Regions from separate parts of the Exiguobacterium sp. EA-TM-5 genome, predicted to be linked through region 1. Evidence: a T-box and tRNA genes for the amino acid it is inferred to sense, from the RefSeq annotation. Region 1 holds a T-box; the other holds one or more tRNA genes.
The links. A T-box is a leader RNA that pairs with one kind of tRNA and senses whether it is charged. The one in region 1 lies ahead of glyQ (glycine--tRNA ligase subunit alpha), so its partner is inferred to be a tRNA-Gly.
Positions count from the first base shown of each region.

Region 2: it encodes a tRNA-Gly, which carries the amino acid that the T-box ahead of glyQ (glycine--tRNA ligase subunit alpha) is inferred to sense. The anticodon was not compared.

Region 1 is NZ_CM132670.1:2,717,406-2,725,436, reverse strand. It holds gene ACV3PA_RS14370 (HD family phosphohydrolase) at 1-944, shown strand, start outside; gene ybeY (rRNA maturation RNase YbeY) at 941-1,417, shown strand; gene ACV3PA_RS14360 (diacylglycerol kinase family protein) at 1,414-1,764, shown strand; gene ACV3PA_RS14355 (cytidine deaminase) at 1,813-2,211, shown strand; gene era (GTPase Era) at 2,204-3,112, shown strand; gene recO (DNA repair protein RecO) at 3,116-3,865, shown strand; T-box leader at 3,912-4,084, shown strand; gene glyQ (glycine--tRNA ligase subunit alpha) at 4,154-5,044, shown strand; gene glyS (glycine--tRNA ligase subunit beta) at 5,037-7,097, shown strand; gene ACV3PA_RS14330 (transcriptional regulator CcpN) at 7,119-7,748, shown strand; gene ACV3PA_RS14325 (pyruvate, water dikinase regulatory protein) at 7,761-8,031, shown strand, end outside.
Region 2 is NZ_CM132670.1:2,982,667-2,990,697, forward strand. It holds gene ACV3PA_RS15650 (formate--tetrahydrofolate ligase) at 1-831, shown strand, start outside; gene ACV3PA_RS15655 (alpha/beta fold hydrolase) at 848-1,804, shown strand; gene ACV3PA_RS15660 (hypothetical protein) at 1,878-2,297, opposite strand; gene ACV3PA_RS15665 (imm11 family protein) at 2,294-2,839, opposite strand; tRNA gene ACV3PA_RS15670 (tRNA-Gly) at 3,009-3,082, shown strand; gene ACV3PA_RS15675 (MBL fold metallo-hydrolase) at 3,235-4,044, shown strand; gene argF (ornithine carbamoyltransferase) at 4,100-5,029, opposite strand; gene carB (carbamoyl-phosphate synthase (glutamine-hydrolyzing) large subunit) at 5,026-8,031, opposite strand, start outside.

The DNA.
Region 1 (8,031 bases):
TAGTCGCAACATTTTTCCTGCGGTCTAGTCTATCACGACGTCGTATTTTCATGAGTAGTATCTCGATTGCTGGAGCAAATATCGCGATTTTCTTAGCGTTCGTTCTGTTACGAAGTGGTACGTTTGAACTGCGAGAAACACTGGTTTTAATCGGCTTTGCGATTGCTAGTGGTATCTTGAGTGCCGTTCTTGCAATTGGGTTATTACCATTCCTTGAAATGACATTCGGTATTTTAGCACCAACACGATTACTTGAACTGCTCAATCCAACGCATCCACTGTTGAAAAAGCTATTGGTCGAAGCACCTGGAACATATCATCACAGTATGATGGTCGCAAATTTAGCGGAAACGGCTTGCGAAGCAATCGGGGCAGATGGATTGCTTGCACGAGTCGGAGCTTATTATCATGACTTAGGGAAAACGCGACGCCCGCTCTATTTCATTGAAAATCAGCATGGACGTAATCCGCATGATCGACTTCAGCCCGAAGAGTCAGCGCGAGTCATCTTGGCACATACGGAGGACGGTGTTGAACTGCTTGAAGACGCAAAACTTCCTGCAGCCATCATCGATATTTGTCGTCAGCATCACGGAACCTCTCTACTGCGGTACTTCTATGTCAAGGCAGCAGAACAAGGTGAGGTCGATGAAGAGACATTCCGTTATACAGGACCGAAACCACAAACGCGTGAAGCAGCAGTTATCATGATCGTTGACTCGATTGAAGCGGCCGTTCGTTCGATGAAAGCTCCTTCGGAAGAAGGAATTCGGGACTTGGTCGCGAAAATCATTCGTGAAAAGATGATGGATGATCAATTTGCGGAATGTGATATCACGACGCGTGAGATTTATCGTGTCGGTGAGAGTGCGTGCCATACCTTATCCGGTTTGTTCCATGAACGAATCGAGTATCCAGAATTAAAGAAAGAGGCAACGACATGAATATTTATATGACAGACGAAAACAATCGTCTAACGGAAGAACAACAACAACTTGTCGAATCGATTTTAATCTATACAGCAGAACAAGAAGAAGTCGATTCGAATAGTGAGTTGTCCGTAACCTTCGTCTCAAACGATGAGATTCAAGAAATCAACCGTGAATGGCGTGGGAAAGATCAGGCAACAGACGTCATCTCTTTTGCAATGGAAGAACTTGGAGAAGATGAAATTGACTTTGGATTACTTGAAGATGAACCAATCGTTCTTGGTGACTTGATCATCTCGGTTGAACGGTGTCGCGAACAAGCGGCAGAGTATGGAAATCATTTCGAGCGAGAACTCGGATTCCTTGCCGTTCATGGGTTCCTACATTTACTCGGTTACGATCATATTGAAAAAGCAGACGAAGAAGTCATGACGAAGCGACAGGAGGAAATCCTGCATCACTTCGAGTTATTCCGGGGCACATTGTGAATAGTTGGTGGCAACCGTTTCGACATGCAATGAACGGATTGCGCCAATCGATTCGAGAAGAACGACATATGAAAGTTCATGTCATCATTGGCGGTATCGTGTTACTAGTCGCCTTTTTGTTACCGTTGACGTCTGTCGAGAGGGCAATTCTATTCTTGACGGTCGGCATGGTCATTAGTGCTGAGATGTTCAATACAGCGTTTGAGCGTATCGTTGATCTCGTGACGCAGGAGTGGCATCCGCTCGCAAAAGCAGTCAAAGACATCGCAAGTGGAGCAGTTCTTGTGTTGGCGCTTACATCTGTTGCAATTGCACTATGCATCTTCATCCCATATTTGGTACAATAAGAATCCGGCCTTTTTGGCCAATACCGTTCCTAAAAAGGGGATATTCACATGAAAACAGAACAATTACTCGAACAAGCTAAACGTGCACGCGAAAAAGCGTATGTTCCATATTCGAAATTTCAAGTTGGTGCTGCTCTATTAACGAAGGACGGACAAGTTTTCCACGGCTGTAACATTGAAAACGCTGCATATGGTCTTTGTAACTGCGCAGAACGGACAGCCATCTTCTCTGCATGGGCACAAGATGCGCGCGAATATGCAGCTATGGCTGTCGTTGCAGACACAGAAGGACCGGTTGCACCATGCGGACAATGCCGTCAAGTGTTATCTGAAATGTGTGACGCTGATATGCCAATCTATTTGACGAACCTCAAAGGAGACGTCACTGAAACAACAGTGGGTGCCTTGTTACCAGGAGCATTCACGAAAGGGGATTTACATGTTTAAAGAAGGATTCAAATCGGGCTTTGTCTCGATCATCGGACGCCCGAACGTCGGAAAATCGACATTCCTCAATCGCGTCATTGGACAAAAGATTGCCATCATGTCTGATAAACCGCAAACGACGCGTAATAAGATTCAAGGTGTCTATACGACAGAAGATGTTCAAACGATCTTCATCGATACACCAGGGATTCACAAACCAAAACATAAACTCGGCGATTTCATGATGAAGGTCGCGACGAACGCTTTGCGTGAAGTCGATGCGATTTTATTCATGGTCAACGTGACGGAACCAAAAGGAAAAGGTGACGACTTCATCATTGAAAAATTGAAGGAGCTCGATACACCAATCATTCTCGTCATGAATAAGGTCGACTTGATTCATCCGAATGATATTCCGCCAATCATCGAGTCATACAAAAATGAACTCGAGTTTGCGGCAGTCGTTCCGATCTCTGCGCTTCAAGGCAATAATGTTGAACCATTGCTTGAAGAAATCGCGAAGATTCTACCAGAAGGACCGATGTATTATCCTGCGGATCAAGTCACCGATCACCCGGAACGCTTCATCATCTCGGAAATGATCCGCGAGAAAGTCTTGCAAAAGACACGCGACGAAGTACCACACTCGATTGCAGTTGCGATTGATCAAATCAAGACGCGTGAGAACGGGAACATGGTTGATGTTCATGCGACGATCTTAATTGAGCGGGATTCTCAAAAAGGAATCATCATCGGAAAGCGTGGCGCACTTCTAAAAGAAATCGGTTCTGAAGCACGAACGGACATCGAGATGTTACTTGGGACGAAAGTCTACTTGAACTTGTGGGTCAAAGTCCAAAAGGATTGGCGGAACAAGGCAGGTCAATTGCGTGAACTTGGCTTCCGCGATGACGAGTATTAAGCGATGATTGATAAGGCGGAAGGGCTTGTATTACGAACGGTCGTATATGGTGAATCGAATAAGATCGTCACGCTACTGACACGTGAATTCGGCAAGCTCGCCGTCATGGCGCGAGGAGCGAAGAAACCTGGGAGTCGTTTTAACGCGGCGAGCCAACCTTTCGTCCGAGCCGTCTATATCTATCCACGGTCACGTGGTCTCGGTCAGTTGAAATCGGCAGATGTCATCACGAGCCATGCGCATATCCGGCAAGATGTTGTCTTGATGGCATATGCGATGTATTTGCTTGAGCTTGCGGATAAGGCGCTTGATGAACGGGTGCCACAACCGGCGCTGTATGATTTATTCGTTGAAGGACTTGAGGCGATGGATGACGGACTCGATCCAGACGTTGTCTCCTTCATCATCGAGTTACGTCTATTGCGCCACTTAGGGATTGCACCGCACTTGAATGGATGTACGATTTGCGGAAGTACAGAAGCACCATTTGCTTTTTCGCTGCACCATGGAGGTCTGTTATGTCGTCGTCATCGCCACGAGGATGAACATGCTGTCTTCATGACGGAAGCGGTCGCGAAGATGTTGTACGTATTTTCCGTTTACGATTTTTCACGGATCGGTACCGTGACGGTAAAGCCGGAAACGAAGCGTTTGTTGCGTCAAATCATGGATGCTTATATGGAACGCTACAGCGGGTTGCGTCTGCGGTCAAAACGCGTTCTCGACCAGTTGATTGATTTCGGCAACGATTGACAGCAACAAGCGGGTTCGGTAGAATGAATGCGGAAGAAGCAACTAAATGAACACGATGACGAAAAGGAGTACCGTCTTTTTCTCAATTAAGCGATTCCAGGGTGGTGTGAGCTGGAAGTGAGAGGGGCGCGAACGGCGTTTCGGAGTGTTCTTTGTCAAAAAGAGTGGCATGCGATGCATGCAAGTAGGGTGGAACCGCGGGCTTGTCTCGTCCCTATGTGCAACGATTGTTGTACATAGGGGCGTTTTTTGCGTTCCCTAATCATTTCGGAGGTGAAAGTCGTGAAGATGACAGTACAAGACATGATCTTGACATTACAAAAATTTTGGGCAGAACAAGGCTGCTTGACGATGCAAGCATACGACGTAGAAAAAGGAGCCGGTACGATGAATCCGATGACGTTCTTACGGAGTCTCGGACCAGAACCATGGAACGTCTGTTATACAGAACCATCACGTCGTCCAGCAGATGGTCGTTACGGAGAAAATCCAAACCGTCTATACCAACACCATCAGTTCCAAGTCATCATGAAACCATCGCCTGATAACATTCAGGAATTATACTTACAAAGTCTCGAATTACTCGGCATCAACCCACTCGAACACGATATTCGTTTCGTAGAAGATAACTGGGAGAACCCGACGTTTGGTGCTGCTGGTCTCGGTTGGGAAGTATGGCTGAACGGAATGGAAATCACGCAGTTCACGTACTTCCAACAAGTCGGAGGAATCGAGTGTAATCCGATCGCAGTAGAAATCACTTACGGAATCGAGCGTCTCGCTTCGTACATTCAAGATGTCGAAAGCGTGTTTGATCTCGTTTGGACAGATGGCTTCAAATACGGTGACATCTTCTATCAACCAGAATTTGAACACTCGAAGTATACGTTTGAAACATCAGATGTCGCATTGCTCTTTACGTTGTTCGATCAATACGAAAAAGAAGCAAATCGTGCTTTGGATGAGAACCTCGTTTTCCCGGCATATGATTACATCTTGAAGTGTTCACATACCTTTAACCTCCTCGATGCAAAAGGAGCGATCTCTGTCACGGAACGAACAGGATTCATTCATCGTGTTCGGAACATGTCGCGCCGTTGTGCGCAAAGTTTCATCGAAGAACGGGAACGTCTTGGCTTCCCATTGATCAAGTCGAAAGCAGGTGAGTCACATGCATGAATTATTACTTGAAATCGGTTTAGAAGAGATGCCGGCTCGATTCGTCCTTCAATCGGAAACACAACTTAAGGAGCGCGTGACGCGTTTCCTCGAAGAAGCACGGATTGAGTTTGCAAGCGTCGAATCATTCTCGACGCCACGCCGTCTAGCAGTGTATGTCAAGGGTCTCGCAGCGCGTCAGAGTGACCTCGAAGAAACATTAAAAGGACCAGCAAAACGCATCGCGATGGACGAAGCAGGGAACTGGACGAAAGCAGCAGAAGGATTTGCGCGCGGTAAAGGATTAACGACGGATGATCTCTTCCTTGGTGAAGAAAAAGGAGTCGAGTACCTATATGCGACGCGTAAGGAAGTCGGACAAGCGACAGCAGATCTGCTTCCTGGCTTAAAACAAGTCGTTGAAGCAATGACATTCCCGAAAAACATGCGTTGGAGTACACAATCATTGCGTTATATGCGTCCGATTCGTTGGTTGATCGCTTTGCTTGATGATCAAGTCATCCCGTTTGAAGTTGCATCTGTCGAAACAGGTCGGACGTCACGTGGACATCGTTTCCTCGGACAAGATATCACGATCTTGCGTCCAAATGCCTATGTCGAAGCACTTGCTGGCGAACACGTCATTGTTAGTTACGAAGAACGTCGCCAGTTAATTGAAGAACAAATTAAAGCACTCGCGGCACGTGAACAATTCGAAGTACCAATCGATGCTACATTACTTGAAGAAGTCACGAACCTTGTCGAGTATCCGACTGCTCTGTTTGGTGCGTTCGATGAAGCGTACCTTGAGTTACCAGAAGAAGTCTTGATCACGACGATGAAAGAACACCAACGCTACTTCCCAGTTAAACGTAACGATACGTTGCTTCATTACTTCGTGACGGTACGAAACGGAAACGCCACACACATTGAAAACGTGGCACGCGGAAATGAAAAAGTCATCCGTGCCCGTTTGGCAGATGCGCAATTTTTCTATGAAGAAGATAAAAAAGCAGATATCGATGAACAAGCGAAACGTCTCGATAAAATCGTCTTCCATGAAAAATTAGGAACGACAGGAGAAAAAGTCCGTCGTGTTCGCCAAATGGCACTCGCACTTGCCGATCGTGTTGGAGCAGATAAAACACGTGTCGAACGAGCAGGACAAATCTATAAATTCGATCTCGTCAGTCAAATGGTCTATGAATTCACTGAATTACAGGGTCTGATGGGTGAACGATATGCAAACATGAAAAATGAAGATGCAGAAGTCGCGGCTGCGATTCGCGAACACTACATGCCGCGCTTTGCGGGAGATGCAAGTCCGGAAACGCCGACAGGAACGCTTTATGCGATTCTCGATAAGATGGATAGCGTCGCTGGATTCTTTGGTGTTGGCATGATTCCAAGTGGGTCAGCGGATCCATATGCATTACGTCGTCAAGCGCAAGGGATCGTTCAGATTTTATCGGATCGTAAGTTGAGCCTGACATTAACAGAACTGATTGCCTTCGTCGTTTCGGAACAAGTGGTAGAAGGTCTTTATACGAAGGATGCCGAAGAAGTTCAAGCTGCATTACAAGATTTCTTTGCACAACGCTTGAAGTACCGTCTATCGGAAATGAACTTCCGTCATGATGTCGTTGAAGCCGCTCTTGATCATACATTGACGGTTGAAGCGAATGAACAGCGTGCTACGATGCTTGAAGGTGCAACGAAGAAAGAGTCATTTAAGAAAACGGTCGAACAATTGAGTCGTGTCTTGAACATTTCGAAGAAGGCAGAACAGGTAACAGCTGTTGATCCAACACTCTTTGAAAATGATGCGGAACGCGCATTGCATGAGGCAATCGAGAAGACGTTACCAGAAGTTGAACAAGCGATTGCTGTACTCGACTATGAACGAGCACTGACAGCACTCGAGGCAACTGTTCCGTCGATCACGGCATATTTTGACGGTACGATGATCATGACGGATGACGAAACGGTCCGTACGAACCGCCTCAGCGAAATGAAACGATTTGCGGAAGCCATCGAATCAGTCGCTCGGTTCAATGCACTTACTTTAGCGTAAAGAAAAAGGACGGATGAGCCGATGAAGTTAAATGAACGGCAAAAAAAGATACTCCAAATCGTCAAAGAGAACGGTCCGATCACGGGAGAGCAGATTGCGGCAGCGCTCTCCCTGACGCGGGCGACGCTCCGACCCGATTTATCTATTTTAACGATGACCGGCATGTTAGAAGCACGTCCGCGCGTCGGCTATATGTACGTCGGGAAGAAAAATGCTTCCATGCTTCACGAGAAACTCGACACCTTGACCGTAGGTGAATTCATGTCATCGGCAAAGGTCATTCACGAAGGGATGACCGTGTACGATGCGATCGTCCACTTATTTTTGGAAGATGTCGGTTCTCTGTTCGTTGTCAGTAAGGATCACGCGTTAGTCGGTGTCTTGTCACGTAAGGATTTTCTACGTGCGGCAATCGGTAATCAAGAATTAGACTCGTTACCTGTTAATATCATCATGACACGGATGCCGAATTTAACGGTGTGTGAAAAGTCTGAGACGTTGATTGGTGCCGGTATGAAATTGATTGAAAAGCAGATTGATTCGATGCCTGTCGTCGAAGAAGAGAACGGAGTCTTAAAAGTCGTTGGTCGAATGACGAAAACGAATATGACGAAAGTATTGGTCGCGTTAGCACGTGATGAAGAAATTTAAGGAGGGTTCCTGATGCGTCAACGGATTTATGTCGTGAGTGACTCTGTCGGAGAGACGTGTGAGCTCGTCGTCCGCGCAGCCGCTATCCAGTTCCCGGAACAAGCTATCGAAACGGTCCGAGTCCCGTTTGTCGATGATGATCAAGTCATTTATGACTTGGTCCTCCACGCAAAGGAAGAGCAAGCGACGATCGCGTTTACGATCGTCCATGCGACGCATCGGCGTCTACTTGCAGATACAGCGCGTGCGCACGGTGTAAAGGCAATCGATCTTCTTGGTCCAT
Region 2 (8,031 bases), 270 kb from region 1:
AACTCTTTGATTGCCACACAAACTGCGCTGAAACTGAGTGATTACGTCGTCACAGAAGCAGGATTCGGAGCTGATTTAGGTGCTGAAAAATTCTTCAATATCAAATCACGGATTGGTGGTCTCCATCCGGATGCCGTTGTAATCGTTGCTACGGTTCGTGCCTTGAAAATGCATGGTGGAGTAGACAAAACGCAACTCAGTGAAGAAAATCTGTCTGCCTTAACGGATGGTCTTGCTTTACTTGAAAAACACGTCGAGACGATGAACTTGTTCGGTGTCCCTGCTGTCGTTGCCTTGAACCGTTTCTTCACCGACACAGAAGCTGAACGGAACATGATCTTGACATGGTGTCAGGAACGCAATATTCGTGTGGCAGAAAGTGAGGTCTTTAGTAAGGGTGGTGCCGGTGGTGAAGCACTCGTCACCGAAATCATGCAAGCGCTTGAGGAGCCAAGTCAGTTCCGCCCACTCTATCCTGACGTATTACCGCTCCGTCAAAAAATAGAACGGATCGCGAAACATGTCTATGGCGCAGCAGATGTTCACTTTGAAGCCAAAGCGCTACGTGAACTCGAGCGGTGTACAGAGATGGGATTGAATGATTTACCGATTTGTATGGCAAAAACACCATTTTCGTTAACCGATGACCCTGCGCGGTACGGTCGTGTCGAAGACTTCACGATTACGGTTCGCGAAATTCGACCATCGATTGGTGCAGGATTCATCGTCGCACTGACTGGGAATGTATTAACGATGCCCGGATTACCTGCAGTACCTGCCGCCTTCCACATGGGCGTCTCAGAAGACGGACAGGTATTCGGACTTTCTTGATGAGAGGATGAGTTACATGACGATTGATCATTCACATTGGATAGCCTCTGACGGCTATACAACGACATTGCATAGTCTCGAAGCGCACGATCCTAAAGGCGTCGTGATCGTCTTTCACGGGATGATGGAGCATGGGGCACGGTATGAGGAATTTGCCGAATTTCTCTATGCTCATCATTACCATACGATCATTGCAGACTTACGCTGCTTCGGGACGCGTGCAGCACAGCTCGGAACGCTCGGACACCTTGAGCCGAATCACGGATTTAAACAATTGATGCAAGATGCTGAAGAGCTCGTGTATGACATCCAAGAACGCTACCCGGAATTACCTGTATTCATTTTCGGTCATAGCTTTGGTTCCTTGATTGCTCGCCGGATTGGTCAAACACTCGGTCATTCGGTCGCGGGTGTCATCGCTAGCGGTCCTCCGACTAGTACTGGGTTACTCGGTAATATCAGTGAAAAGCTCGTCGAGCGTCAGATCAACCAGATGTCAGCGACCCACCCAGCTGAGCGATTTGGACAACTCGTTTTCGGACGCTATAATTTACGTTTCTTCCCGGCACTTTCTAAAAATGCCTGGTTATCTTCGGATCCGCAATACGTCATGCGTTATGATGCTGATCCGTTGTCCGGTCAAACGGTTACACTCGGCTTCTTCTATGAGCTACTGCAAGCAACGAAACTCGTCAATGCGCTTGCCTCCATCTATCAACACCCACGTCATTTACCTCTTCTGCTGATTGCAGGTGGCGATGACGCGGTGGCGTTTGACGGCAAAGGGATTCATCACTTGTTTGACATGTATAACCGTGTCCGCGTTGATGCTGTACAGCTGACGATTTATCGTGGATTGCGTCACGAGCTCTTCCATGAGTTCGAACGAATTCGTGTTTTTGCCGATATCGCGAGCTGGTTGAATAAACAAGTCAATCCAGCAACCGCGCGATCGTCTTCCCGTTCTTCTTAAGACCTAACGACCGATACAAAAAAGGCAGTGGATCCTAACGATCCGCCGCCTTTTTCCATCTCTATTATTTACCTCATTGAATCCAAGTCAATGAAGAAATCATTGCTTCGATTTCCTCGATCTCAAGCGTCTCGCGTTCTGCAGAGTACGTCAACAGAACTAACCGTTCCCCGTCCGAGTAAGCATAGATCCGTAAGAAGATATCTTCTTCTTTTCCATCTACTGCGAGCAACGCTTCTTTTGTTGAATTGCGACGAACTTCAAGTGCTCCCGTCAGTTCAATTCCGAACTCTTCAACCAACAGGTTGATTTCTTGTTCTGCTGCTTCATACGGTGTCAGCTCTTCAGAATCTGATTCATAAATGGATAACTGTAGCGTACCCATTGCATTTTCATCCGTCGAATAAAAACTGACGTACGTTTCTTCTTCTTGATATTCAAATACCTTTGGATATTCTAACGTGATCCAATGATCGACTGTGTACTGTTTCATTTAAATTCCTCCATTCGTTGTATCTTTTCAAAGTGGATACCCGTCACAGCCATACACTCGAATTGTCGAGCGAGCTGAGCAGAGACGAACATGCGCTGTGTGCGTTCATCTCGCATCAGGTGGTGCGGACATATCGAATCGTTGATCCGTCGCTCTGTCAAAAAATAGACACGTCGTCTCGGGATCGGACGGAAGACATCCGTCGTATGTAGATATTCGATTCGACTGACAGATAAGAGATTGAGAAGATAGTACGGAACCACTCCGTCTTTCGTCTCAAGATGTACCTTGAGACACTGTACAGAAAAAGGCGCGTATGCTTCAATGACACGTTGCATACGTTCCGAGACGAGCGGCAGATCGAATGTGTTTGGAAGGACATCCGGTAACAAATCCGCATCTTGATTGATGGAAAAAGCAAGTACACCTACGTTATGGAACCACTCTCCTATCAATAAGCGATGACGATCGAATTGATGGTGGCAAATCGCCTTCCATCCTTTTCCCATCGTCTGTTCGCTCCAAACTCGAACTTCATTCACCAGACACTCTCTCCTCTACCCAACATTACCCATATTACAAATCAAGATTACCAGTGGAAACGATTAACTAGTATTATTGTACACTGAAATTTAAAAGAAATTGCTTTTTTTCATAAAAGTTATGGAAATGACCTCTTTGCTATGCTACTATATTTCATGTAGCCAATACGCGGGTGTAGTTTAATGGTAAAACCTCAGCCTTCCAAGCTGATGACGAGAGTTCGATTCTCTTCACCCGCTCCAATTATGACATAACATAGGTCTAGGACCATTTCCCTCTAGAGGGCAGGCGACTCGCGACGTGCGAGTCGTCTTTTTTATTTGTTCTGCTGATGATTCCAGCGAATTTATGGGTATACAACGATATAGATAGAGATTCGTAAAGGAGGATTCGTATGATTCAGATGAAAATGCCCGGCGTAACGATTTATCAAAGTACACTCATGAAAACGACATCAACATTGATCGAGACGCCTGATTGTCTGATCGTCGTCAACCCTGGCTGGTTACCCGATGAGATTGCAACGATTCGTCGAGACGTCGAAATTGTGCGTCGTGAACGACCATTATACATCGTCTATACGCATGCTCATTTTGATCATATTTTAGGTGCCTATGCCTTTACGGATGCCATCGTCATCGCTTCTAAACCGTTCATCGATGTCGACCGACAGGAAGCACTCCAAGCCGTTCAAGACTTCAACGATGAATTTTACATCGACTCTCCCGTTCTCTTTCCAGACGTGACGCATGTCATCCATGAATCGGAGACGACGTTGACAATCGGTCAAACGAAACTGATTTTCTTCTTGACGCCCGGTCATGAAGCGACCCATCTTTCCTTCATCGTCATGCCACTCCACTTATTAGTCTGTGGTGATTACGCTTCCGACGTTGAAATCCCCTTGATTGAACATGATTCCGCTGAGTATTTGACGACGCTCGAGTTACTCGAATCGTTCATTTACGAATATGAAGTCAAACTGTTGATCCCCGGACACGGTCATATTTGTGACGTCCGAACGGAGATGATTGAACGACTTCATCAAAGCTATGATTATATTCTTGCACTCCGTGCCGGAAAAGAATCCGACTGGGCTCCTTCTTGGCAAACAACCTCTTTCATGAAACGCCTGCACGAAAAAAATAAGCGACAAGTCAAACGAGAACAGGAAGAACGATTAGCCCGACGCCATTATGATTAACTTCTCTCAAACGAAAAGACTCGGTCGCTAAATATAGACGACCGAGTCTTTGTGATTATCCAAGTAATGTGACGAGTAACGCTTTTTGTGCATGAAGACGATTCTCAGCCTGATCAAAGATGACAGACTGTTTGCCATCGATGACATCTGCCGTGACTTCTTCTCCCCGATGTGCGGGCAGGCAATGCAGGAAGATAGCTGCGTCATTTGCTTGATCCATGATCTGTGCGTTGACCTGATATCCTTCAAATGCTTGAAGACGCATCGTCGCCTCTTCTTCTTGTCCCATGCTCGCGAAGACATCCGTATACACGATGTCAGCACCACTCGCTGCTTCTTCAGGACTCGTTAAGACGACAATGTTCCCTCCTGTCTCCTTTGCGATGACCTGTGCCTCATGAACGACTTGTGGATCGGGAGCATAGGCCGCCGGTGTACAGATCCGGATTTCCATACCACTGAGTGCTCCACCAATCATCAATGAATGCGCCATGTTATTCCCATCTCCGATATACGTCAAAACCTGTCCAGCCCGTGTTCCAAACGTTTCTTCAATCGTTAGCAAATCAGCGAGCACTTGGCAAGGATGATGCAAATCCGTCAGTCCATTAATGATTGGAATCGTGCCATGCGTAGCAAGCGTCTCGACGATGTCATGACCGAATGTCCGGATCATTAGTGCATCGACATAACGGCTCATGACTTGAATCGTATCCGAGAGCGGCTCGCCCCGTCCGATCTGCATATCCGCGCCACTTAGAACGATTGGATGCCCTCCTAGTTCGACGACGCCCACCTCAAACGATAAACGCGTCCGTGTCGATGCCTTTTCAAACAAGAGCGCTACTTTTTTATTTTTCAACACCTCTTCATACTTATTCGGTTGTTGTTTGATATCTTTCGCGAGGACCAATAAATCAGTAAGTGCTTCCGGTGTCAGTTCCGCCATCGTCAAAAAATGCTGCAGTTGTTGCATCGTCTTCATTTCACTTCCTCCTTGATTGGTTGTGTCCATGTATGAAGTGGCTTCACAGCATAAGGCTGCTGTTCTGTCGCTTGTAAATGATAGTGCGCTAGTTCCGGTTCTGTTAAGACTTGTACCCCAGCAGCCAGCGCTGCTGCGCGACTCGCTTTTTCTTCTGTTACGTGTGAATAGAAGATGGCACAACTTGCCCAATCAATCGTTTCATCTAACGGTACGCCTATTCCGAATGCTTCTGTATCTGCTCCCGCAACGATCATGTCTCTTGTCGTCAAATGACGCTTCGTCGTCTCGTCGAAGATAAACCGTTCTAACGCGAATCCATCTGTCGTCCATTGAAGGGTTTCACCTGTCGAACGCATGACGGGACCGGTTTTAGGATCGACTCCTTGTAGTTTCAGTGTTGAAAAAACAGGTGTCTTGACGGCATGGAAATTAAGTTTCGTCTGTTCCGTCGGTAGTTCGATCGCTTGTCCAGCTGCTGCTTGGACTGCCCATTGTAAAATCGGTTGACCCGTTACTTTTGCGACGATTGGCAATGTCCGAGAGGCCCGTGGATTGATCTCAAGAACGTAGACCTGGTCTTGATGCAGGACGAATTGAATATTAAACGCTCCTTTGTATGCCATCTGTTGCCCGATCATCTGTGCAATCCGTGCTACTTCGTCTTGAACAGTAGCGCTGAGCGATACGGGTGGTAAAATCATCGTCGAGTCTCCAGAGTGAACCCCTGCCCGTTCCAATTGTTCCATCAAAATTGGAACATACGTCGTTGTTCCATTCGTGATGCAATCGACTTCGATTTCTTTTCCTTGAAGATAAGCATCCACAAGGACAGGGAATGACAATTCTGAAGCGATTGCCTCTAACTGCTGTTGGTTGTGAATAATATGCATTCCTTTTCCTCCGATGACATAAGAAGGACGAATCATGACAGGATAGCCGATTGTTGTTGCAACTTCTGTCATTTTCTCGTGTGTCGTGACTTCTTGTCCCGGAATTCGATCGACACCGATGTCGTCTAAAAATTGATAGAACCGCTCACGGTCTTCCATCTGATCAATGACATCTGCTGTCGTTCCAAGAAGGTGATAGCCTGCTTGCTCAAGACCCGCCGCAAGAGCAATCCCCGTTTGTCCTCCGAACTGAACTAATACGTCTTGGCACTCTTCTGCTTCTAGCACATGTATGACGTCTTCGAGTGTCAACGGCTCGACATACAAGCGATCCGCGACTTCGAAGTCGGTCGAGACCGTCTCTGGATTATTGTTGATCATGATCGTTTCGTAACCGGATGCTTGTAGCGCACGCACGGCGTGAACAGAACAATAATCAAATTCGATCCCTTGACCGATTCGAATCGGTCCAGCACCGATCACAGCGACTTTCTTTTTCGTTGATGCCATGACTTCCGTCTGTCCGCTCCAGTTTCCGTAGAAATAAGGGGTTGTGCTCTTGAACTCTCCCGCGCACGTATCAATCATGTGATAGACAGGAGTGATGCCTTGCTCTTTCCGTAAGTGCTCGATGTCTACAGAACTGACACCTGTCAAAAATGCAATCTGCTCGTCCGTGAAGCCCATCATCTTCGCAGTTTTGATAGAAGAGATATCTGTCGTTTTGATTTTTAATTGTTGATCGACGAGTCGTTTGAGTACTTTGACGAATAAGGCTTGCACCTTCGTCTGCTCGACAAGTTTTTCGACGGTCGTCACCTCGCGATCCAGTAGCGCGAGCATTGCAAGCAATCGACGATCTGTCGGCGCCATCACTTCTTCCCATAACGCGTTGATATCAGCTGTTTTCATCCATGTTGGATAAAGAGGAGCTTGTTCGATTCCTGCACCACGCCATGCTTTTTGCAATGCTTCTTCTAGCGTTTTTCCCATCGCCATGCTTTCACCGGTCGCCTTCATTTGTGTCCCAAGCGTCCGGTCACTGCTAGCAAACAAATCGAATGGGAAACATGGTACTTTTGCCGTGATGTAATCCATCGTCGGTTCAAAGCTTGCCATGGTTTCCTTCGTAACAGGATTGATGCAGTCATCGAGTCGTTCGCCAAGCGCAAGACGCGTCGCTAATTTCGCGATCGGATACCCGGTCGCTTTTGAAGCAAGTGCTGAAGAACGACTGACACGTGGATTGACTTCAATGACGAAATAGCGTTCTTCCGTCGGGTGGATCGCGAACTGGATGTTACATCCACCGATCACACCGAGATGCGACACGATTTTACGAGCTTCCGTGCGCAATTGTTGATTCATCCGATCCGAAATCGATTGAATCGGTGCAAAAACGACCGAGTCTCCGGTATGGACGCCGACGGGATCAATGTTTTCCATATTACAGACGATGATCGTCGTATCTGCGCTGTCACGCATGACTTCGTATTCAACTTCTTTATAACCCGCGATACTTACTTCAACCAGACACTGTGAAATCGGACTCGCTTGTAGACCGTTTTGTGCTAACAGACGGGCTTCATCTTTCGTTAAGGCAATGCCACCACCCGTTCCTCCGAGCGTAAAGGCGGGGCGGATGACGAGTGGTACACCATGCACTGCCATGAAATCTTCAAGCTCTGCTAGCGACTCGATCGTTTGGCTTTCCGGAAGTGGTTGCGCCAGTTCAATCATTTTTTGCTTGAATCGCTCACGGTCTTCGCCGTCCCGGATTGTCTCAAGTGACGTTCCGAGAAGTTCGACACCGTATTGTTCTAGCACTCCTGCTTCTTCGAGTGACATTGCAAGATTGAGTGCCGTTTGTCCACCGACCGTCGCTAGAAGGTGTGATGGTCGATCTTGTTCGATGATAGCCGTTGCTTTTTCAAGAGTCATCGCCTCAATGTAGACATGATCTGCCGTGCTCGGATCCGTCATAATAGTAGCCGGATTCGAATTCATTAAGATGACCTCGCATCCCGCTTCTCGAAGCGCCTGACAGGCTTGTGTGCCGGAATAATCAAATTCTGCTGCTTGCCCGATGACGATCGGACCCGAACCGAT